DNA from 4 places in the Ruegeria sp. K3 genome. Region 1 is predicted to be linked to each of the others. Evidence: riboswitches for the same ligand, from Rfam matches in the RefSeq annotation. Region 1 holds a riboswitch; each other region holds the start of a gene.
The links. Region 1 has a riboswitch for cobalamin ahead of ACR0MP_RS17465 (hypothetical protein). Riboswitches for the same ligand answer to the same signal wherever they lie in the genome.
Positions count from the first base shown of each region.

Region 1 (5,577 bases):
GATCCAGCACCCGGCCCCGATCGGCCAGCCCCAGCATCGCGCGCACCTGATCCGCGCTGGTTTCACCGGCCCCGTGCGAGATCGCCTGATCAAGCAGCGAGGTCGCATCCCGCGCCGATCCCTCGGCGGCCCGGGTGATCAGCGACAACGCATCCTCGGCAATCTGTGCCCCTTCGGCATCTGCAATCTTGCGCAGCAGTCCGATCATATCCTCCGGCTCGATCCGGCGCAGATCAAAGCGCTGGCAACGGGACAGGACGGTCACCGGGACCTTGCGAATCTCGGTGGTGGCAAAGATGAACTTCACGTGTTCGGGGGGTTCTTCCAGCGTCTTGAGCAGCGCGTTGAAAGCGCTGGTCGATAGCATGTGAACCTCGTCGATGATATAGATCTTGTAGCGCGCGGATGCAGCGCGATAGCGTACGCTGTCGATGATCTCGCGGATGTCATTGACACCGGTGCGGCTGGCGGCGTCCATCTCCATCACATCGACATGGCGGCCCTCCATGATGGCTACGCAGTGTTCACATTGACCGCAGGGTTCGGTGGTAGGGCCGCCGCTGCCATCGGGACCGATGCAGTTCATACCCTTGGCTATGATCCGAGCGGTCGTCGTCTTGCCGGTACCGCGGATGCCGGTCATGATGAAGGCCTGCGCGATCCGGTCCGCCTCGAAGGCGTTTTTTAGAGTGCGCACCATGGCGTCCTGACCGACCAGATCGGCAAAGGTTTCGGGGCGGTATTTGCGGGCAAGAACCTGGTAGGCGGGGCTGGGCGTCTCGGTCATGTCTGCTCTGTCGGATTCGCGTTACGCCGCAGCGTAGAGGCCCCCGCCGCCCGCGTCCACAGCCAGCCGGGACGATTTTCATTTTGGAATGCGTGGGTATGCGGCTAAAATCCACTCTATTCTATTTACTGGACCAGTATGTTGTTGGGTGAAGTTTGTTTGGGGGGAGATTATGTCGCAACTGGTGGTTTATGCGTTGCAGGTCGGCGGAGGCACCTTGGCCTTGTCCTCGATGCCTGGGCGTGGAGGAACGTATGCAGAAGACCTTGATCTTATCGCAGACTGGAAGCCCGGGCTTGTGATCTCGATGACGACTGAGGTTGAGATGATTCAGGATGGTGCGCGGAATTTTGGCGCTGATATTCAGGGGCGTGCCAGCAGATGGGTGCATTTGCCGATCGAAGATTTTGGCACGCCACCCAAGGAGATTGTGGAGCGCTGGCCCCGCGTTGGCGCGACTGCCCGTCAGGCGTTGTCAGGTGGTGGCCGTGTGCTAGTGCATTGCCGTGGTGGCTGTGGCCGATCCGGGATGGTGGTTCTGCGTCTGATGGTTGAATGCGGTGAACGGCCTGAGGCGGCATTGAAGCGATTGCGTACGGTGCGTCCTTGCGCAGTCGAGACAAATGCCCAGATGCTTTGGGCCGTTGAACCGGCCCGTGTTCAAGCCGTTTGACGGCCTAGACACCAACATGTGGCGAGATTTCGCCACCGGTATGTGGTACCAGAAGCGAAGCCTCAAGCATGGCGCACGGATGGTTCCTCAGCAGGTCAGAGGGCAGGCTGCTGAACTCGGTCCCGAACATCATGTCAGCGTAGTCATCAAGCCGGTCGATCGCAGTTTCAGGATCGGCGCCGCAGAATACGCGGATCTGATCACATTGGGCGCGAAAGCGGGCGGTACACCCCTCTGGGCAGTGCGACAGGTCTATGCTGCCTTCAATTTCGAACTCAGGTTTTGTGATCGGCTGTGCAGACGACATGGCCTGCGTCAGAGCCCGCGCCATCTGCGCCAATGCGGGGCAGGGTGCGCCAGTACGTTGGCACACGGTCGCCGTGAATTCGTGTGTTTTGGTCTTCCAGATCATCAATGCGCCCTCCGCGCGCAAGGCGAGGGCGTGGCACAGGTTGGTCGTTGCGGAGCACGATCAAACCCGTCCCGGACACCCCGCCCGAGTTTCGGTTCTACATCCGATGGCAGGTCTCCTGACTTGCGGGTCATCGCTTTGCCGACCTTCCCAGCCTTCAAGGCCAGTGGTATCTCGGCATTGCTCTCCGCTTACAGTTGCGGGGGCAGTCTCGGACTAGGTTCTTTCCGGATTTATCCGGGCAGAACCGCACCGTGTTCCCTTTTCATCCCGGCCCGATTGGGCGCGAGAACCATCGCGCCATGGCTAGCGGCTGCGCCGTGCCCGAGTCAAGAAGATTGCGTCAGGCAAGTGACGTACGGTCCAGCTACGTCAACCTTGACTTGAGGCGCTTCGGGTGAACTGATCAGTTCAGTCGGTATTGGAGGGCACCATGTTGGACACGCAGCTGGCGGTTGTGACCGAGGATTTTCAGATCCCGTCCGACCCGGCAATGTTGTCGGCGCGGCTTTACCGTCCGGTTGCCGACCCCGAAAAGGTGGTCGTCATAAACGGTGCGACTGGGGTGCCGAGGGATTACTATCAGTACTTCGCCCGATGGCTTGCCGAAGAACAGGGCATGGCCTGCCTGACCTATGACTACCGGGATTTTGGTCACTCTTTGGTGGGTTCGCAAAAGCGGTCAAATGTCACCATGGCCGATTGGGCGTTGATCGACATTCCAGCCGCCCGGGCCGAGATGCGCCGACGGTTTCCGCAGGCCAAGCTATGGAGCATCGGTCATTCCTTGGGCGGAATGTTTGGCCCGATCCAACCCGATATCGATCAGATTGACAGGATGATCTGTGTCTGTTCGGGTCTGGTAACGCTGGCGGATCACCCTTGGCCTTATCGCGCTTTGGCGGCGTTGTTCTGGTATGGTCACGCGCCGCTGGTGGTCAAGGCGCTTGGCTACCTGCCCGGGCGGTTGGTCGGGTTTGGATCGGACCTGCCTGCCCAAGTCTATTGGCAATGGCGCAAATGGTGCACCGCCCCCAAAAGCTATGTGCCAGAGATCGGCACGACACTGCCCGCCGCCCGCTGGAAAGACTTGGGCAAACGTGTCGATCTGTTTACCTTCGCAGATGATGAAATGGTGCCGCCGGATGCTGTCTGGCGTCTTGCCGATCTCTATGGACCCAAAGCCGGGCGCCATCTGCTTGCACCAAGCGAATTCGGAGTGTCCAAGATCGGCCATATCGGTGCATTCGCAAGACGGAATGCGGCAGTCTGGCCTAGGCTGATCGCCTGATAGCGCTGGGCACCGGTAGGTCGGTGCCCAGCTTCGTTATAGCCCTTTACGGGATTTTTTCTCGTGCATCACGCTGCGCACCATCTTGCCGAAAGCCTTGTCACGGGCGCGGGCCTGCGCCACCGAAGCGGAATTGTGTTGGTCTTCGCGCCGCAGCTTGCGCCAGCGGTCCAGCCGCGCGGGATCAAGCGTACCAGCGTCGATTGCCGCCTGCACCGCACATCCGGGCTCAGACTCGTGCTGACAATCCGAGAAGCGGCAATCCAGGCTGAGGTCTGAGATGTCCGAAAATACCTCATCCAACCCCTCCTGCGCATCCAGCAGACGCAACGCGCGCATGCCGGGCGTATCGATCAGCCAGCCGCCATTGCGCATGCGATGCAAGGCGCGTGCAGTTGTTGTGTGCCTGCCGCGCGCATCGTCTTCGCGAATACCTGCGGTGGCCTGATCCTGCCCCGTCATCCCGTTGGCGAGCGTCGTTTTCCCAACGCCGGATGATCCAAGCAAGGCGCTGGTTTGTCCTTTCGGACACCACGACAGAACTTGTTCGAGATCGCCGTGATCCAGCGCGTTGACCGCAAGTACCGTCAGAAACGGGGCGAGCGATTGGGCTTGATCTACATAAAGGCTCGGATCATCGCACATGTCCGATTTGGTCAGAACGACCACCGGATAGCAGCCTGCCTGATGCGCCAGCGCAAGATACCGCTCCAATCGTGGCATATTGAAATCGGCGTTGCAGGAACTGACGATGAACAGCACATCAACATTTGCAGCAATCAGCTGCGCCGCTGCCCCTGTACCTGCGGCCCGGCGCTGCAGCAGGCTGCGCCGGTCCATCACTCGGCGTATGCGTTTGTTTTCATCCGCCAGAACCCAATCCCCAACGGCATATGCGCCGGTTGATTGATCCAGAGATAACAAAGGCGATTCACCTTCAGGGCGCAGCCCGATCAGTCGATCCCGGTGTACGGCCGAGATGCGATACGGAAGAAGTGACGGATCAGCCGTATGCTGAGCCGCGAAATGAGAGGACCATCCGAGGTCCGATAAGGAAAGTAACATTGGTCTGCCTGTGATCAGAAACAGCAATCCAGTCGAATGGCAATCGCGCATCCGCCGGCGACGTGTTCAGGCAATCAGTTGATCGGAAAGGATCAGAACCGGTCTGCCCGAAGGGTTTTTGCTACAATCATAAACGCCCTCCTGCGGCTGATAGGTTCTAAGTGAGAGGTTGGACATCGACCCAAGCGGGGCTCGTTGTGGCTGCTTCCTTCCGGACCTGACCAGGTTGGCGAGGCGCTCGCCCGCGCCAACCTCTCAAAGCCGATATAGGTGCATCCCCTGAAAATGGCAACCCGTCAGAAGGTCAGATGAATACGCATGAAACCATCCGCATCGTCGGGCAGAATGCGTGGATGATACTCAGCAAGCTCTGCAACATGGTGTAGCGCGCGCGGCCCCGTTGTCAGGATCGCGCCCTGCCTTTGGTTTGGCACAAAAGAAAAAGAGCGCGGTGCATGCGCAAGTGGGTCGGCGGGCAGTGTCCCGGCGACGTATTTGCATAGAATATCCTGTATGCTGATCTGAGGCAGGTCAATCATACGGGCTTGTCGCGCAATTGGAAAATGACCGCCGCCATTGGCGCGGTAGTTATTGGTGGCGACAAGGAAACTCTGGTTAGGCGCAATCGGCTGCCCATCGAATTCCAGGTTGCGTATGCGGGAAAATGCCGGATCAATCACTCGACCGAGCGTATCGAACCGCGCCGGTTGCGAAAGATCGATCTGGTAGGTGACGCCATGCAGGACATCGAAATTGAAGCCCGTGCGCTGAGGATCGGCAAGATCGATCGGGGCGTCTGATCCAAGTTGATGGAACAGCCCGGCTGACATCTCAAGCCAGTCCCGAATCTGAGAACCTGAGGCCAGCATCGCGCGCAATTCATTAGGAAAGACACTGAGATCGGCGATATGTCGAACTGAAATCTCGCCTGAGGGGATATCAGTGTAGTACTTGCTTCCTGCGCGCCCGCCGAACTTTGCCGGGGCGGCTGACGATATGATAGGCAAATCTGCCCAGTCGGTATCGACCAAATGCGGGCGTAGGGCAGCGGCCTGAGCCGCCGCAACCAAGGCCAGACCGCGATCCGGTACGCAATATGAGAAGTAGCTGTGCAGCGTGTGTGGGATTGTGCCCACTGGCCTGGTCACCCTTTTGCGCGTCGCAGCGTGGCCGGTCGCAAACAGCTCTGTGATCCTTTGGCATTCGGGTATTTCTGTACCCGATTGAGCGATTGCCCGTGCTTCGACATGGCTGCCTGTAATGCGCCAATCGCCGGTGGTATCTTTTTGCAGTGTCAGATCAATGATCCCAAGATGAGACCCGGCCCAACCCTGCATGACAACCGGCGT
Region 1 is NZ_JBQFMM010000010.1:137,667-143,243, forward strand. Features, by position in the region: gene ACR0MP_RS17455 (DNA polymerase III subunit gamma/tau) at 1-787, opposite strand, end outside; gene ACR0MP_RS17460 (phosphatase domain-containing protein) at 960-1,460, shown strand; gene ACR0MP_RS17465 (hypothetical protein) at 1,465-1,872, opposite strand; cobalamin riboswitch at 1,964-2,184, opposite strand; gene ACR0MP_RS17470 (alpha/beta fold hydrolase) at 2,306-3,163, shown strand; gene rsgA (ribosome small subunit-dependent GTPase A) at 3,200-4,228, opposite strand; RNA gene ffs (signal recognition particle sRNA small type) at 4,388-4,486, opposite strand; gene ACR0MP_RS17485 (bifunctional 2',3'-cyclic-nucleotide 2'-phosphodiesterase/3'-nucleotidase) at 4,525-5,577, opposite strand, start outside.

Region 2 (5,577 bases), on a different contig from region 1:
TGCCAATCCAAAACCGGTAAGGGTCACAAACAGTGCTTTGGTCGCAAGTGAGAAGCCGATGTTCTGACGGATGATCGACATGGTTCGACGTGAATGATCGATCAGCCAGGGTACTTTGCCGATGTCATCAGTCATCAGAGCAATGTCTGCAGTCTCAATAGCAGCATCAGATCCAACTGCACCCATCGCAACTGCATAATGTGCCCGAGCCATCGCAGGCGCGTCGTTGACGCCATCGCCGATCATCGCAACCATCTCGTGCTGTTCTGCCAGTTCCTCAATCGCAGCGACTTTGTCCTCCGGCAGAAGTTGGGCCCGGACTTCGTCGATGCCGACTTCGGCTGCTACCGCTCTCGCTGTTTGTTCGTTGTCACCAGTCAGCATGATGATTGACTTCACGCCCTGCGCATGAAGCTGGGCTACGATGCTTCGGGCTTCGGGTCGAATGCGGTCCCGCAGCTCAAGCAAACCGGTTAACCCGTTCTCATCCCCGACAACAACAAGTGTGCTTCCCGCGCTCTCGATTTGGTTGCGCAACTCGGCAGGGATGGACGCGCCAAAGCCTTTCTCGACAGCGAAGCGGTCAGAGCCAAGCCAGATATCTCCACGCTCGGTACGGCCTTCCAGACCACGACCGGGAACGGTTCGGATGTCTTCAGCCGCCGATATCGAAATGTCGGTCTGTTCTGCCTTGGTCAAAATGGCGCGGGCCAGCGGGTGTGAAGACCGAACCTCAAGGCTGGCAGCGCTCGCCAACAGCTCCTGCTCGGATGCGGCGCCCAGCGGATAGACATTGGCCACTTCAGGCTCACCCATGGTGATCGTGCCTGTCTTGTCCATGGCCAGTGCGGTGGTACGCCCGGGGGCCTCGATATATGCGCCGCCCTTAATCAGAACCCCAGCCCGGGCCGAAGCGGTCAAAGCCGCAACGATTGAAACCGGTGTGGAAATTACGAGCGCACAGGGGCAGGCGATAACCAGCAGAACAAGCGCATTGTAAAACCAGAAGCCCCACGATGCGCCAAATGCAAGCGGCGGGATCAGGGCGATGGCCACTGCGACGACCATAACGATGGGCGTATAGATCCGCGCAAATTTTGTAACCCACTGCTCAACCGGCGCGCGGCGCGCATGAGCATCACCGACCATCCGGATGATCTTGGCAAGCACGGTGTCTGACGCTGTTTTCGTCGCACGTATTTTGAGGGTGCCTTCACCATTGATTGTGCCGGCATAGACCTCATCACCCAGCTCTTTGGGAATCAGCGCGCTTTCACCCGTGATTGGAGCCTGGTCAACGGCACCGGCCCCTTCGATGACTTCTCTGTCAAGTGGAATGCGATCCCCACCTCGAACGATGAAGCTGTCACCGACAAAGACATCCGCCGCCGGGACCGTTGCCTCAGAACCGTCAGCACGAACCAGCCGAACCGTCGGGGGGGCCAGATCAAGCAGCGCGGACACCGCGTTCCGAGCACGTCCGACACTCCAGCTTTCCAGATAAAGAGAGAGCGAAAAGAAAAATGCTACAGTTGCCGCTTCAAAAAACTCACCCAGAGCGATGGCACCGGCGACGGCAACAACCATCAAAAGGTTCATATCAGGCGAAAGTCGACGCGCCGAAGACCAGGCCTTAGGGGACACCAGCCAGACGCCAAACAAGATCGCGACTGCGAACAAAGCTGCCTCGGGCAAAGGCATCGGAACCTCACCATGTCCCGAGAACAGCCCGAGCGCACCGCCCATGCCGGTTTCGAAAATGTGCCAGCCAAAACCTGCTGCCCAAAACCCTCCGCTAAGAGTGGTGAACCGCCGCTGACGTGCAATATGCGCCGCCTGGTCCTGGGCGGCATTTCCGTCATCCCATGGTTTGGCGGTCATACCAGTACTCGCAACCAGCAGCATGACATCTTCGTCAGATAACTTGGAAGCACTTTCAAGAAGCGTCATCCGACCGTTGATCACATCAAATGCAAGATGCTCTTCGCCACCTGCTTTCGGGCCGACGACACGGTTCAGGATCGCCACCTCTTCGGCGCAATCAAGGCCAGAGACCTGAAAGCTTCTACCACCTTCAGGAATTGGACCGGCGGGGGCGATGTCGCCACACCCGCCGCTACCGCATGCGTGGTGACCATGTTTGTTTTCGTGGCCATGGTCGTGGCTATGGGTATCGGATGACATGATTGGACCTCAAGAATCTCTATGGTCCTTTGTAAATAGTTCCTACAGTAACTAGAGCTTCAATACCTTTTGTATTCTTTTTATCCGGGTTCTTTGCCTGCGATATTGTTAGTTCATTTCGTCTTGCGGGCCGGCCGTGTGGATGCAATCTAATTGCAGATGACGCAAAAAATTTGGAACAGATCAATGCAGAAACGGATCGCAATTACCATCACGTTAGTCTCGATTACGGCTGGTTGCTCAGCCCAGTTCACCGGGGCCAAAAGCAAAGCACTTGAACCAGGCAACGTGCCAGATTCGGTCGTAGCGCTGGCAGGGCCGGCGCAGGATTTGACCACAGCGCGCCTCCTGCCCGAAGACAATTGCTTTTGGTATGAGCACAGCGGACCCGTCGAGACGACATTGGTACCATTGCGCGCGACGAATGGCGCTCCGATCTGCATTGCGCGCGACGCCTGATCGAAATGAGGGCAGCGACGTCCATGTACGCTGCCCAATATTCATGAGCGGGCTGTGACGCTATCTTCGGCAGAGTATAGGAAAGCGGTCGAGCCGGTTTTCACGTTTGGGTAGAGGTCATTGATATGGGCCATGATCATTCTCACACATCCGGAACTTGCGCGACCGCCGATGCTTCTTGGCTCAGGCGTGCCGTGAATTCTGAGATATGTGTCTCGGTCTCCAACGTATAGATAAAGGGCACGAGAGCCGAGAGCATTATTCGGCCCGGGCTCCATGCCATTCCGGAATTCCGCGTATTCGGGGTTGCGCTCGATCATTGAAGCGGTTGGTGTCCAGTGTGGCCATTCGACCTTTCGGCGGATAACATAGGTGCCGGGCTCGTAAAGGTTCCCGCGCGCGATCGCTACGCCATAGCGCATTGCGGTCCCGCCTTCTTCGATATGGTAGAGATAGCGCGCGACGGCATCCACATGGATGTCACCTGGAACCAAACCATCATTTGCCGCGACGCGTCTTGGTAAAAAACGGTCATGAACACCCCACGGATTTGAGGTCATTGGATCGTAACCAATTGGCGTGACCTGACTGTCCCAATAGGTCTTCTGCGATACGGTTGGCCAGGTTTTGGCGATCAATGGACTGGCCGCAGACGCCGAGAACAGCGCTGTGGTGGATTGAATGAAATGGCGCCTTGTAAGCATAGGTCTCGTCCTGGTTCACAAGTTTAACGTATTTGGATCGCACTATCGCGAATTAATTCGAATCTTAAAGCCTCTAGCAGCTAGAGCTTCAAGAGGTTTCAGGTAACGCTTGGATTACCCAGTTGATCACGTGACCGGTTGCGTGAATCCTGCTTCGGTCGAGTTTACATTGGAATAGGTCGCAAAGACAATTGACACAGGCGAAGCCGCCATTGTAGCGGTGATTTGTTTTCGGTTCCTGATGGCGGAAGCCAAAAGGATTAAAAGGGAATACGGTTCGGTGTTTTCAATGGCGCCAATTCCGTAACTGCCCCCGCAACTGTGAGCGGAGAGCGATGCCAAGACACCACTGGTTCGTAATGGAACCGGGAAGGTTGGCGGAGCGAGCACCCGCGAGTCAGGAGACCTGCCGTAAAGCGCCGGGCTATGCCCAGACTGAACCTGTCGGCCTTACGGTCGATTCAACCTGACAAGCCGCCGGGTGAGGCGGTAGGGAGAAAGAACATGCATATCGAACCGGGCATCGTGAATGGTGCCAAAATCGCGCTTTCCTATGTTACCGCCGCAGGTGCGGCTACTTACGCAGCGAAAGAAACGTTTTCCACATTGCGAGCGAATGGACCTGCATCTTTTGTTATGCGCTCGGTGCTCGCCACCGTTGGGGTTTTCCTTTTCTTCGAAGTCCTGCCGCATTTCCCGGTTGGTGTCTCTGAAGTCCACTTCATCCTGGGGTCGACGCTGTTTCTGCTTCTCGGTGCTGCACCCGCGGCTTTTGGATTGGCAGCTGGTCTCCTGATTCAGGGTGTGTTTTTTGCCCCGTTCGATCTTCCGCAGTACTTCATCAACCTGACCACTCTGCTGGTGCCGCTATTTGCGCTACAAGCACTGGCCAGCCGCATCATCGCACCCGGCACAGCATATGTTGACCTCAAATATGGCCAAGCTCTTGCCCTAAGTGCGACGTATCAGGGAGGAGTAGTCGCATGGGTTGGGTTCTGGGCCTTCTACGGCCAGGGTTTCGGCGCAGAAACCATGGCGTCGGTTCTGTCCTTTGGCGGTGCTTATATGCTGGTAATTGTCATTGAGCCGATTGCTGATCTGGCAGTGCTTGCGGCAGCCAAGGCGATGCGCGGTTTGAACAGTACAGGTCTGGTGACTCCGCGTTTGTACAACGCTGCGAAAGCTTGACCAAAGTTTGAAGCGGTGTCCTAAACTTGGGTTGCCGCGAAACAACCAGTAGCCGCAGGACCAAAATTTTATTGTGGCGCGTCTCGAGGGCGCGCCACATTGTTTTTAGCCGCTAGAAACCTGTACCCAACGATCAGGGTGATTTGGGTCCTGTATTCGTAGGAAAAGATACCTCGTTTCCTTCCACGATTTGATCCTGTTAGTGACATTGTCCAGAATCAAATCGCCTTCACTCGAGCGATAAACCAAAACTGCATGGCCACTGCGATTGGTGTCTAAGACAGTTGCAATAAGTAGCTTCGTAGGATCCAAGCCGTTCTGCATTAGTTCAAACTTCTTTTGCAAAGCGAAATCTTCGCAATCCCCTGACCCCTGCATTGGTAGCGTCCAGTATTCCTTTGTCCCGTATTGGTTTTGATCCGAAACGGCGCGGATCCTCCGATTGACGCGCAAGTTAATCGCTTTAACGATCTGTTTCTCCTGCGCTTCTGGCAGACCAGAAGTACGAGTATTCGCGCACGCCCACGAATAATCTTTGCAGAGTGATTTGGCGCCCGATGGCGCCTGAACCTCTCTATCTAGTTTGATCCAGGGAAGCTCAGAAGCTTGCAATGAAGCGGCGGAGACAAGGTAGCTGCATATGATACAGGCCAACGATAGATAAACTGGTAACCGTTCCGAAAGTTTTTTCTGAGCGGAAGTAGGTTTTGTCATATCTGCTTTCCCCATACTCGTTTCTCCTGGGTATCTGAAGCTACCGAGCCAAGAGAACTCTATTTCAATCTTTTATGTTCATCGACGCATTACAACAGCTTATTCAATTTAAAATGCAGAGCAGCAAAGTTCGCGAGCGCGCAGTTATTAGTCGTGATTGTGTGCGTGAGCTTAATTGAGATTCTTGCAGCAGCATAGAAGAAAGCCGGCTAGTAGTTCTGGGTTAGAAACGCTTGAGGTTTGGGACGGATTTGGATGACGCGTCAAGCCGAACATCTTTGTGCAATGACATGGGTATCAACCGTTCGCCGGGGCGCACCCTAACAGT
Region 2 is NZ_JBQFMM010000005.1:185,903-191,479, forward strand. Features, by position in the region: gene ACR0MP_RS11285 (heavy metal translocating P-type ATPase) at 1-2,184, opposite strand, end outside; gene ACR0MP_RS11290 (hypothetical protein) at 2,371-2,643, shown strand; gene ACR0MP_RS11295 (L,D-transpeptidase) at 2,685-3,347, opposite strand; cobalamin riboswitch at 3,563-3,775, shown strand; gene ACR0MP_RS11300 (energy-coupling factor ABC transporter permease) at 3,852-4,535, shown strand; gene ACR0MP_RS11305 (transglutaminase-like cysteine peptidase) at 4,641-5,264, opposite strand.
Region 2: another riboswitch for cobalamin. It lies ahead of ACR0MP_RS11300 (energy-coupling factor ABC transporter permease); the one in region 1 lies ahead of ACR0MP_RS17465 (hypothetical protein).

Region 3 (5,577 bases), on a different contig from region 1:
CTCTGCCACATCGAGAGGTGAGGTGCCTGATGCGCCCTTGCCTGAGAATGAGGTGGCGTTGACGATCGCCGAAGGCTTCAGCGCTACAATAGTCTCGCGCAGCCAATCGGCGGCATTTGGTGCTTTGAGCGACGGGGCAAACAGGCCGACGGTCTCAAAACCTCGCGCGCGCAAGCTGCGGATCAGCGCTGCGATTGGGGCTGTGTCCGCCGAGGTCAGATAAGCACGATAGAAGGTTACGATGATACGTTTCGCATCACCGGGCAGAGCGTTTTCTGCAGGGATCACGCCGTGATCTGGGCACCAGGCACCGCATTCGGGGATGGTCTTGGCGCCCATGACCGGACCTGCATACAACCCCGCAGCCAGTGCCATCTGCGCCAGAGCGGCCTGCGCCGCGACCTCACCGCCGGTGTCGCACAGATGCGCCAGCCGCCGCAGGGTCGAGACAGGCAGGGTAGAGTAATCATCCAGCCGCGTATCCTCGCGACCGTCTGCGGGCAGTACGGCCAGTGCAATCCCTTTGGCCTGCGCCAGCGCCAGAACCTGCTGCAAGCCGTAGGCCCAATAGGGCACTCCACCGATCAGACGGATCAGGATGCCCTTTGCGCCCTCCAGTGTCTGCTCGACATAGGTGTCGACTGAGAGGGGATGCTTCAGCGCCGTCAGATTGGCCAGCCGCATCGTTGGCATGCGTCCTTCAGGCCCACCTCCACGATGCCATCCCGCCGCGAAAGCGCCAAGGTCACTGTCGGAAAAGGACAGCACCACCAGATCAGCCGGGCTTTGGCCCAGATCGGTCGGGGTCTCGGTTTCTTCGAGCCCATGGCTTTCGCGGAAGACGACGTGCATAGGTCTTACTCGGCAGCCTCGGTTACACCCACGAGGATATCCCGGATCTCGGCCTCTTTGATATCGTCATGCTCGGCAATGACCACAAGGCGCGAGCGACGGTCTTCGCCGGGCTCCCACGGGCGGTCATATTGGTGACGCACGCGCGCACCGACGGCCTGAACCAGTAGGCGCATGGGCTTGCCCTGAACGGCGGCATAGCCTTTGACGCGCAGGATATTCAACTCGTTGGCCAATCGTTCAATCTTGGCGACCAGATCAATCGGATCGGTTTGCTCGGGCAGTTCAACGATGATGCTTTCGAAATCGTCATGCTCGTGATCGTGATGGCCGTCGTGATGGCTGGGACGCGCGTCCATGTCATCCTCGGCCGCGGCTTCTAGACCCAGCACGACGCGGACGTCCACGGCACCCTCAGCCACTTCGACTACGGGTAGGGGGCGGGGCGCTTCGGCGGCGATGATCTCTTTCGCTTTCGCAACGCCTTCCGGGCCAGCCAGATCGGGCTTGGTCAGCAGAATGATGTCGGCGCAGGAAATCTGGTCCTCGAACACCTCGGACAAGGGAGTTTCATGATCAATCGAGTCATCTGCCATGCGTTGCGCATCCACCGCCTCGACATTCGGTGCAAACCGACCAGCGGCCACAGCCTCGGCATCGGCCAGAGCAATCACGCCATCGACGGTGATTTTCGAGCGGATATCGGGCCAGTCGAACGCCTTCAGCAGGGGTTTTGGCAGGGCAAGACCGGAGGTTTCGATCAGGATGTGATCGGGGCGCGGCTCTAGTGCCATCAGGGCTTCAATGGTCGGGATGAAATCATCGGCCACGGTGCAGCAGATGCAACCATTGGCCAGTTCCATGATGTTTTCTGCGGGGCAATCAGGAATGGCGCAGGACTTCAGGATATCGCCATCGACGCCGACATCGCCGAATTCGTTGACGACCACCGCCAGACGCTTGCCCTGCGGGTTCTGCATCAGGTGTTGCACCAAAGTGGTTTTGCCCGAGCCCAAAAAGCCGGTGATCACAGTGACGGGGAGTTTCTCAAGATTGCTCATTTCAGGGCTCCAATCGGGGGAATGCGGGCCGCACAGTTTTTGCGGAAATGTTCAGGACGTTCGCGCCATTTGACCAAACCGTCCTCGGTGGCGAGGTATTTGGCTGCGCCTTCGACGATGGTTTCGACATGGTCGATCTCGTTCAGATGTTCATACACGAAAGTCCAGCGATCCGGTCCTCCGCGTAGCACGATCGAGCAGCCTTCATCGCAATTCGACAGGCATTCCACAGCTTTCAAGGTAATGCCTTCGGGCAGGCCCGCCTGTTCAAGCGCCTTGTGCAGCAACGTGCCGGGGCGCTGGGCGTCATCCTCGACAGGCAGCCCGCGACGGCAGGTAGTGCAAACCAGCAGTTCGACCGGTGCGGTCTCGGTCATGTCTCTCATCCCCCCAAATCCTCTTCGTGGGGGACGGGGTTTCATGCGGGCCGATCACAGCCCCACACCGGAACACCCCGTCCGGTTTCATCTTCGGGCGTTGGCAGGTCTCCCGGCTTGCGGATGTCAGAGGAGGCCTCTGTCGGATGTCCCGCCTTCCCGGCCATACTGCCAGTGGCTTTGGGCACCCTCTCCGGTCACGGTCGCGGGGGCGGCTGCGTTTGACGGCAAAAACCGCTGACGCATTCCCTTTTCATCTGCTCTCGCAGACACCAACGAAAGGGACATGCGGCAGGGCAGGGTTGCTTGTCAAGCGAGTCGCGCCGATCCGTGAAAAAGCGGATAAAAAGCGACCTGTCGGGGTCGCTGGGCGGCATGATACTTCTGCAACGACGTGCTGGCATGGCAGCAAGATGCGAACAGGAGGATACCGCGCATGAAAGTAGGGTTTATCGGGCTGGGGAATGTAGGGGGCAAGCTATCTGGATCGCTGCTACGAAACGGTATCGATCTGACGGTTCATGACCTGAACCCGGATCTGGTGACCGAATTCGTCGCCAAGGGTGCCAAAGCCGCCAAAAGCCCGGCGCAACTGATGCGCAATTGCGATGCTGTTATAACCTGTTTGCCTTCTCCTGCGGCCTCGGATGCGGTGATGCAGGAAATGTTGCCAGAGGTCGGCCCTGGCAAAATCTGGATGGAAATGTCGACCACCGATGAAGCCGAAGTCAAACGCCTTGGCGCAATGGTCATTGAACGAGGTGGGGCTGCAGTGGATTGCCCGGTTTCCGGCGGATGTCACCGGGCAGCGACGGGTAATATCTCGATCTTCGCAGGCTGTGATCGTGAGACTTTTGAACGTATCCTGCCATTCCTGACCACCATGGGGCGGCGCATTTTGCACACGGGCGATCTGGGCTCGGCCTCTGTTCTGAAGGTGTTGACCAATTATCTGGCTACCGCCAACCTGATCACCTGCGCCGAGGCTTTGGTGACAGCCAAGGCCGCCGGTATGGACCTTGGAACCACCTATGAAGCGATCAAGATATCGTCAGGCACATCCTTCGTGCACGAGACCGAAAGTCAGGTCATCCTGAACGGCTCGCGCGATATTTCCTTCACCATGGACCTGGTGAAAAAAGATATCGGTCTGTTTCAGGAGGTCGCCGACCGTGCCGGAGTTCCCCTTGAGATAAACCCATTGATGATCAAGATTTTCGAAGATGGTATCGCGCGATATGGTGAGCGTGAACTGTCCCCGAACATCATCAGGCGGCTAGAGGACGCGACCGGACTGGAGATCCAGGCGCCAGGGTTCCCAACCGAGATGCTGGACGACGAGCCAGAAGAACCGGGTTACGAGGTGATCCCGCAGAATCGGTAGATCAAATAATCGGCAAGCGTTGCGGCTGTCTGGCGACCTGGTTGGACAAAATTCTGGGGCTATTCTAAATAGGTCAACAGGAATCCGTCACCGGCACAGGCAAGAGAACAACTTATGACCAATGAGACCTTTCTCATCGTAACAACGATGAAAAACGAAGGGCCTTTCATGATCGATTGGGTGGCCTACAACCACGCAATCGGCTTTGATGACATTCTGATTTATACCAATGATTGCGCTGATGGTACCGATGCCATGGGCAAACGGTTGCAAGCGCTTGGCTGGGCTCACCACGAACGAAACAGGCTGGGTCCGCGCGCCGCGCCGCAGGTTCGTGCATTTTCGCTTGCGCGGAATCACCCAAGCTATCTGTCATCGGATTGGATTCTCAGTTTGGATGTGGACGAGTATATCAATATCCGTTTGCCCAATAGTGATATAAGAAGCCTCGTTGAGGCCAGCGGCGTGGCGGACGCGATCTCGATCTGCTGGCGCATGTTCGGAAACGCGGGTCAGAACGATTTCGTTGATCGACCCGTACCTGAGACTTTCTTTCAGGCCGCCACGGAAGACGGCTATCCGCATCACCGGACCAAAGGGTTCAAAACGCTGTTCCGCAACAACGGAAAATTCAGCCGTTTTCGCGCCCACCGTCCCAGGATCAATCCAGAAGATGCACCGAACCCTGACGCGCCATACGAAGGCGTGTTGTGGCGGGATTCGGGCGGGAACCTGTACCCAGCAGACCAAGTGAAATGGAAAGCATGGCGTGGTTTCAGCCATGAATTCGCGCGCATTCATCATTATGCTGTGCGCAGCACTGATAGCTTTTTGGTCAAGCGCGACCGTGGGCGCACCAATCATGTGGGGCAGGATCAAGGGCTCAAATACTGGCTCATGATGAACCACAATGATGTTGAGGATCGCTCAATTCTGGAACACATGCCGGCTATGCACGACATCAAATCTGAGATGATGGCAGATCCGCAATTGGCAGACCTCCATCACCAAGCATGTGAGTGGCACAGGTCGAAAGCCGAAGAATTGAGAGCCAGACCGGACTGGGTTGATCTGGTTGAAGCGTTGCAAAATTCCTCTACCGGAGAAGACGTCTATGGGTGAAGCTGTATCTGCTGAGGATCGCCGCAAGAAGCAAGCTGAGCAGCGCGAGCGGAAGGATTCCCTGCGGCGCGAAATGCTCAAGACCATGCCGCATGGACGGCTGAGCGTTGAAATTGGCGTTTGGAAGGGCGAGTTTTCGCGGATTCTGCTGGAAGAGCTGCAGCCCTCGAAATTGTGCCTCATCGATCCCTGGCAAGTACAGCAAGACCCGGATGGCGGTGCTTCGCTTGCCGGAGCGCGCACGCAAAAGGATATGGATCGAATTTACGAGGCAGTGACGGGCAAATACAGCACCGAGATTGCCAAGGGGCAAATTTCGATCATTCGCGACTATTCGCGACCAGCGCTGCGTTTGTTTGAAGATCAAAGCATCGGGTTCGCCTATCTGGACGGCGACCATTCCTACGAGGGCGTAAAAACGGATCTGAGTGCTTTGCTGCCCAAGATGATCGAAGGCGGCGTAATCATGCTTGACGATTATCACAGGCGCGGTTGGTGGAAAGATGACGTGATGCGTGCGTTCCACGAATTCCTCGGGGCACATTCTGCGGGGCTGCGGCTCAAGGCCATCATGGGGGCGCAAGTGGCCGTCGAGAAACTTTGAGCCGAGATCATTTTCTGATTATAGATTCGTGCGACGTAATCTGGGCTGGCTGATGTCTTCCAGCGTCAACAGTGTTAAGCAACAAGTTCAGCGATGACGGATAGGGTTGTTGTCTAAGTCCGATCATTTTTGAATAGCGGCACTTTCCCAGGCAGACAGGAACTTTCTGCGCTTCAG
Region 3 is NZ_JBQFMM010000004.1:23,216-28,792, reverse strand. Features, by position in the region: gene cobN (cobaltochelatase subunit CobN) at 1-852, opposite strand, end outside; gene cobW (cobalamin biosynthesis protein CobW) at 858-1,913, opposite strand; gene ACR0MP_RS08685 (DUF1636 family protein) at 1,910-2,290, opposite strand; cobalamin riboswitch at 2,376-2,582, opposite strand; gene ACR0MP_RS08680 (NAD(P)-dependent oxidoreductase) at 2,688-3,674, shown strand; gene ACR0MP_RS08675 (glycosyltransferase family 2 protein) at 3,789-4,796, shown strand; gene ACR0MP_RS08670 (class I SAM-dependent methyltransferase) at 4,789-5,400, shown strand; gene ACR0MP_RS08665 (ABC transporter substrate-binding protein) at 5,524-5,577, opposite strand, start outside.
Region 3: another riboswitch for cobalamin. It lies ahead of ACR0MP_RS08685 (DUF1636 family protein); the one in region 1 lies ahead of ACR0MP_RS17465 (hypothetical protein).

Region 4 (5,577 bases), on a different contig from region 1:
ACCGGTGGGTTAATTCATTGGTATCGGGATCGCGTTCGCGCAGCATGTCGGTCTGAAAATCGTTCAGCCCGTAGATTTGGCACAGATCGACCTCGTGGTTCGAATCCGTCTGATCAACCGGTCCTTTCGCCCCAAAGGTGCGCAGGAAACTGTCGGTAAACCATTGTGCGGCCGAGATAAACAAAAGTGTCGATCCTTGCGGGCACATCAAGGTAAGCGGGCTGCCATCCATTTGTGTCCGTCGGCGAAAGAGATCAGCAACTTCGCTTTCCGACGGCAGGACGGGTGAGAGGTCTTCTGGCGTTGTATGCCGACCGATCCAGCGATGGGAAAACACGCCGGGCCATGTCGTGTAGTCTGCGCCCATCGTATAGGGCCGCGGTCGGTGGATCTTCGCGGCGTTTGCAAGCCTGATCGCGGCTAAATAGCTCGTAACGGGTGGGGAGATCTTGAATCCGAGTTTGATCAGATCATCAACGTCCAGCATCAATACATCTCCGTTTGGTCATCGATTCGGGAACCGGGCGCGGGCCAAGCTCAGATAGGTTCTGAGCCGGATCGCATTAATCGGTCCTAAAGGTTCGTGATCTGCCGTGACACGCCAGGGCGCGAAGCTCATCGCGTCTCCATTCTGCGGATCAAATTCTGCACCTTTGGGAATCGTGATATCCGCCACGGGCGTGACGGTATGATGGTACGGATCAAGAGGTGCATCTGGTTGCGGGTCGCATGCCCACCGGATGCGATTGTCGAGCACATCGAATTCGTCGGCCGGGCGCGGGGGCTCAATCACACACAGCTCGAAGTGATTATCTCCATCGGCCACGTCTTGCCGCAAACACTGCCCGATCCCATCTGGGTCGTCTACCGGATGTGCCGGAATTTTTGGTTTCGCGCTGCGGGCCAAGTATCTGACCGTTAGATCGGGGCCCAGCCGATACGGTGTTGTCGACCAGAAATGGACCTCAAAAGGCGAGTGCATATAGTTCGAGGCAAAATCACTCGCGACGCGAAACTGACGCTTGCCTTCACGAGTGAGGAAGGCGCGAAATCCTGCGCGCAGCCCTTTGGTGATCAACCTAAGGCTCCATTTTCGTCGCCCTTTGATCGCGTGCTGGACCGCTTGTAATGTGGCGACAAGCCTGCCCAATCGCTCATATTCATCGGGGACGTAGCTGGGAAACACATCCTGATCGACCAATACGAAATCGAACTCGTCGCTGAGTTGTGTGGTCCCCAGATGCGCAAGTGCCTCGGCGTCGATCAGCTTGGGGCCTGGCACGTCAAAAAGCTTGATCGCCATCCCGTGGGCATCCGATTTCCGGTCATCCAGATGCGCGCCGTTGGAAAAGCGAAGTGCGGCTGAATAGGCAGCGGGCTGTTCAAACAGGCCGTGACGGAACTGTTCTGGTAGATCGTTTCTGACAGTGAATGTTGCAGCCACGCACCCGTGACTGCGCCCATGCTGAGCCCTTAAGCGATGGCCTTTCCACCGTGCAACGGCCTCGAGATTGTGGTCAATGACATCATCAACAATATCCGGCGGCAATGCGTTTTGCGAAACATGCGTCAAAGAACCGTCTCCTTGGATAAACCCAGGCAATGATCAAACAGGGGTAAGGCGCTGACAAAGCTAAACCTCTAAATTTGTTCAGCTTACCTCAGATTGTCTAATTTCCAAACACACCAACTATGGACAGCCGTGGCCAGACAAATTCGGCGCGCAGCCCAACCCATTCGGTTGGTGCTACGGACACGTGGTTGCCCGCGCTCGATCCTCGACCAGAGTTGGGTGCCTTCGACTTTATCATTGACGTGTCCGGTGTTCTCGGGCACTCAATCGATTGATGGTTCCCGGTGGTGTTGCCGCGGGATGAAAAGGGAATACGGTGAGGTTTGCCAAAAGGTGCCAATTCCGTAACTGCCCCCGCAACTGTAAGCGGTGAGCAAGGCCAAACAGCCACTGGTCCACAGGGTCGGGAAGGTTGGCCGAGCGCGGACCCGCAAGTCAGGAGACCTGCCATCAGATGTTTAACCAACCCGGGGCGGGGCGTCCTGGAAGGAGGCTTTGATGGCGCGTCAATCGCGTGTTTACATTGTCGGCAGCTTCCGCATGCGCTTGGAAACAAGTGGAGTGGACCATGCCAGATACGCCTGATCATTTCATTCTAGTCTGCGAAAGCTGCACTGAAGGGCTGCCCCTTGATGAAATTTGCGATGCGTTGACCGGGAAATTACATCGCAGTTTTGCGATCCGCGCGTCGTCTTGCATGGCAGGCTGCGATAGTCCCAGAACGGTTGGGTTCCAGGCCGTAGGAAAGGCGCAATACCTTTTTGGTGGCATTCAGACCGCGGATGAGGTGCAGGCGCTGGCTGAGTTTGCAGCGCAGTATCGTGAAAGCCCGGATGGCTGGACAAATGCCACTGATCGCCCGCAGGCGTTGTTCAATAAAACCCTCTCGCGCATGCCGCGGATCGAACAGGGGGCATCGCAATGACGTTGCGACCCTTTCTGATTGCCGAAAACCTTGAGTATTATGCCCTTAACGGAGATGTCCTGTTGCAGGGCGTCTCGTTCGAGTTGGACGAGGGTTCCATTCTAGCCATCGCCGGCCCGAACGGGGCGGGGAAAACGACGCTTCTCAATCTGTTGTGCGGCGCTGAGCCGCTGGCACTTGGCGATGTTCGGATCAAAGGACGCAGTCTGAAACAGCTCTCCGCCAAAAAGCGTGCGCGCATGATCGCAGTGGTAGGTCAGCAGGAACTGCCCGATGGACGCTTGGCGTTACGCGATTATGTTGCGCTGGGGCAAATACCCATCCGTGCGGACCGCTCTACCGAAGGCCACGCGCAAGAGCTGGACCGGATTTTAGACCTGACCGGTCTCGCCAATCTCGCGGACAAGCGCATGGCCCAACTGTCCGGAGGCGAACGTCAGCGTGCCCATATCGCGCGTGCTTTGGCGCAGAACCCTTCGTTGCTGTTTCTGGACGAACCGACCAACCATCTGGATCCTGATGCAAAAGGGCGGATGCTGTCTTTGGTCGCCGAGCTTGGGATCACCGTGGTCATGATTGTACACGATCTGGTCATGATCCCCGAATTCGCCACACACGTGGCGCTGATGAAATCGACCCGTATGATCGAGTTTGGGTCGGTGGACAAGGTGCTGACACCCGAAAGAGTCCGCGAAACTTTTGGCGTTGATTTCCTCTGCTTTCTCCACGAAGGCCGCGTGATCCCGGCGCTTGATATTCGAAGAACCACAGTCTCAACTTAGTCGAAGGAACACACTGAGATGAAATACATCTGGCCCGTGGCGTTTGCCACCGCCATGGCAAGCGGTGCTGCTGCGCAAGAAGTCACCGTAGACAACTGCGGCGAACCACTGGTTTTTGATACCGCGCCCGAGCGCCTGGTTGTGCATGACATGAACATGACCGATATGGCCTTTGCATTGGGTCTGCAGGACAAGATCGTCGGCCTGACCGGCATCACCGGCTGGTACAAGACCAGCCCTGATTTTGATGCTCTGCGCGGCGACATCCCCGAGCTTGCGCCGAAATATCCGACCGTCGAAAACCTGGTGGCGGTTGAACCCGACCTGTTCTTTGCAGGTTGGTACTATGGCATGAAGCCGGGTGGTGATGTGACCCCAGATACATTGGAACCGTTCGGAATCAAGACCTTGGTTCTAACGGAAAGCTGTGTCCATCTGGACAAGGATCGCCCCGAAGCCAGCATGGATCTTCTGTTTGGCGATGTGTTGCGCTTGGGCAAGGTGATGCAAGTCGAAGACAAGGCCGAGGCTCTGGTCTCGGGCTGGAAAGAGCAGCTGGCAGCGATCGATGCCAAGACTGCTGAACTGCCCAAGCCCCGCGTCTTTCTTCTGGATGGTCCTGCAGATGCTCCGTTTACCGCCGGTAAATTCGCGATTCCCGATGCGATGATCACAGCCGCTGGTGGTGAAAACGTCACTCATGACATGGACACGAGCTGGGGCCGCACTTCGTGGGAGGCCGTTGCCGCATCGAACCCGGAATTCCTGGTTTTGTTGGATTATCAGACCGGCAATGGCGCCGAGGACACCTTCAAGTTCCTGCAGGAACATCCCGTCATGTCGCAGACTGATGCCGTCAAGAACGAACGCTGGATCGGATTGCGCTACGAAGAGCTGACGCCCGGACCGGCAAATATCGAAGCGATCTCGAAGATGGCGCGCGCGATGCATCCGGGTCAGAGCTGATATGGGCGGATTGGGCCTGACGTTGTTGCTGGGGGCGGTCGTTCTGGCCGCCCTTTTGCTGATTTCCACAATCTACGGCACAACCTCGATACCTTTGTCCGAGACCTTCACCGCGATCTTGCGCGGTACCGGGTTGCAGGACGGAGAGATGTCGCCGCTGCATAGGATCGTATTCGACCTGCGATTGCCCCGCGCGTTGTTAGCAGCCGTGATCGGTGCCGGGCTGGGCATCGTTGGCGTGGTGCTGCAAACGACCACACGTAATGACCTTGCCGATCCATTTCTGTTCGGCCTGTCCTCGGGCGCGGCAGCGGGGGCGGTGTTTGTAATTACCGTGACCGGAGATATTCTGGGTTTCTGGACTCTGCCTCTGGCGGCCTTTTGCGGCGGTCTTGTGGCGTCGGGCATCGTGCTGGCGCTGGTTCATGGGCTTCGCACCAGCGCACCGGAAAAGCTGATCCTTGCGGGTCTGGCTGTGTCATTTTTGTTTTCGGCCATCACCAACTATCTGATCTTCGCCGGTGATAGCCGCGCCGCCCATTCTGTCATCTTCTGGATGCTGGGGGGGCTGGGCCTGGCCCGTTGGGAGACGTTCCCGCTGGTGTGCATCGGTCTGCTGCTGATCCTGAGCTATTCGCTTTATCGCAGCCGCTGGTTGGATGCGCTGCTGACCGGGGATTTGACTGCCGCAACTCTGGGTGTGCCGGTTCGGGGTCTGCGGTTCAGCATGTTTTTCACCGCAGCTTTGGCAACGGCCGTGTTTGTTTCCGTAGCCGGAGTGATTGGTTTTGTCGGTCTGATGGTGCCGCATATTGCACGCGGGATCGCAGGTCCCCTGCACAAAAACCTTCTACCTACCGCCGCTATGGTTGGTGCTGCCTTGTTGACCGGCTCTGACATTCTCAGCAGGCTTCTGCTGGCTCCGCAGGAATTGCCGGTGGGGATCGTCACAACTTCAATCGGATCGGTGTTTGTGTTCTTGCTTTTATTCAGGACAGCGAGAAATCAACGGTAAGGCCCTCGATCTTCGCTCCCAAGATATTTCGTCCTGATCAGGTCTGAGCCGAGTTTAAACCTTTCCGTCAGCCGCTTGGCCGAGCCACTTGAACACAAGCTTGGCGCGGTCGGATGAGGTGTTGTGCAGTTTCACGTAGAAATCCAGTTGCGATGAGATGGTTTGCGGCAACAGTCTGACCAGTTTTCCGGATGCGGTCAGCTCCGAGGTCAGTCCCTCCCATCCCAGCACTGCGCCCATATCGTCCTGAGCGGCCTGAAGCGCGATCGTGTAATTGTTGACCCGATGCGCGGAATTCAGCGGGCCTTCATAGCCG
Region 4 is NZ_JBQFMM010000016.1:25,758-31,334, reverse strand. Features, by position in the region: gene ACR0MP_RS20800 (peroxidase family protein) at 1-487, opposite strand, end outside; gene ACR0MP_RS20795 (catalase family protein) at 506-1,573, opposite strand; cobalamin riboswitch at 1,832-2,039, shown strand; gene ACR0MP_RS20790 (DUF1636 family protein) at 2,142-2,498, shown strand; gene ACR0MP_RS20785 (ABC transporter ATP-binding protein) at 2,495-3,280, shown strand; gene ACR0MP_RS20780 (ABC transporter substrate-binding protein) at 3,299-4,246, shown strand; gene ACR0MP_RS20775 (FecCD family ABC transporter permease) at 4,248-5,261, shown strand; gene ACR0MP_RS20770 (LysR substrate-binding domain-containing protein) at 5,316-5,577, opposite strand, start outside.
Region 4: another riboswitch for cobalamin. It lies ahead of ACR0MP_RS20790 (DUF1636 family protein); the one in region 1 lies ahead of ACR0MP_RS17465 (hypothetical protein).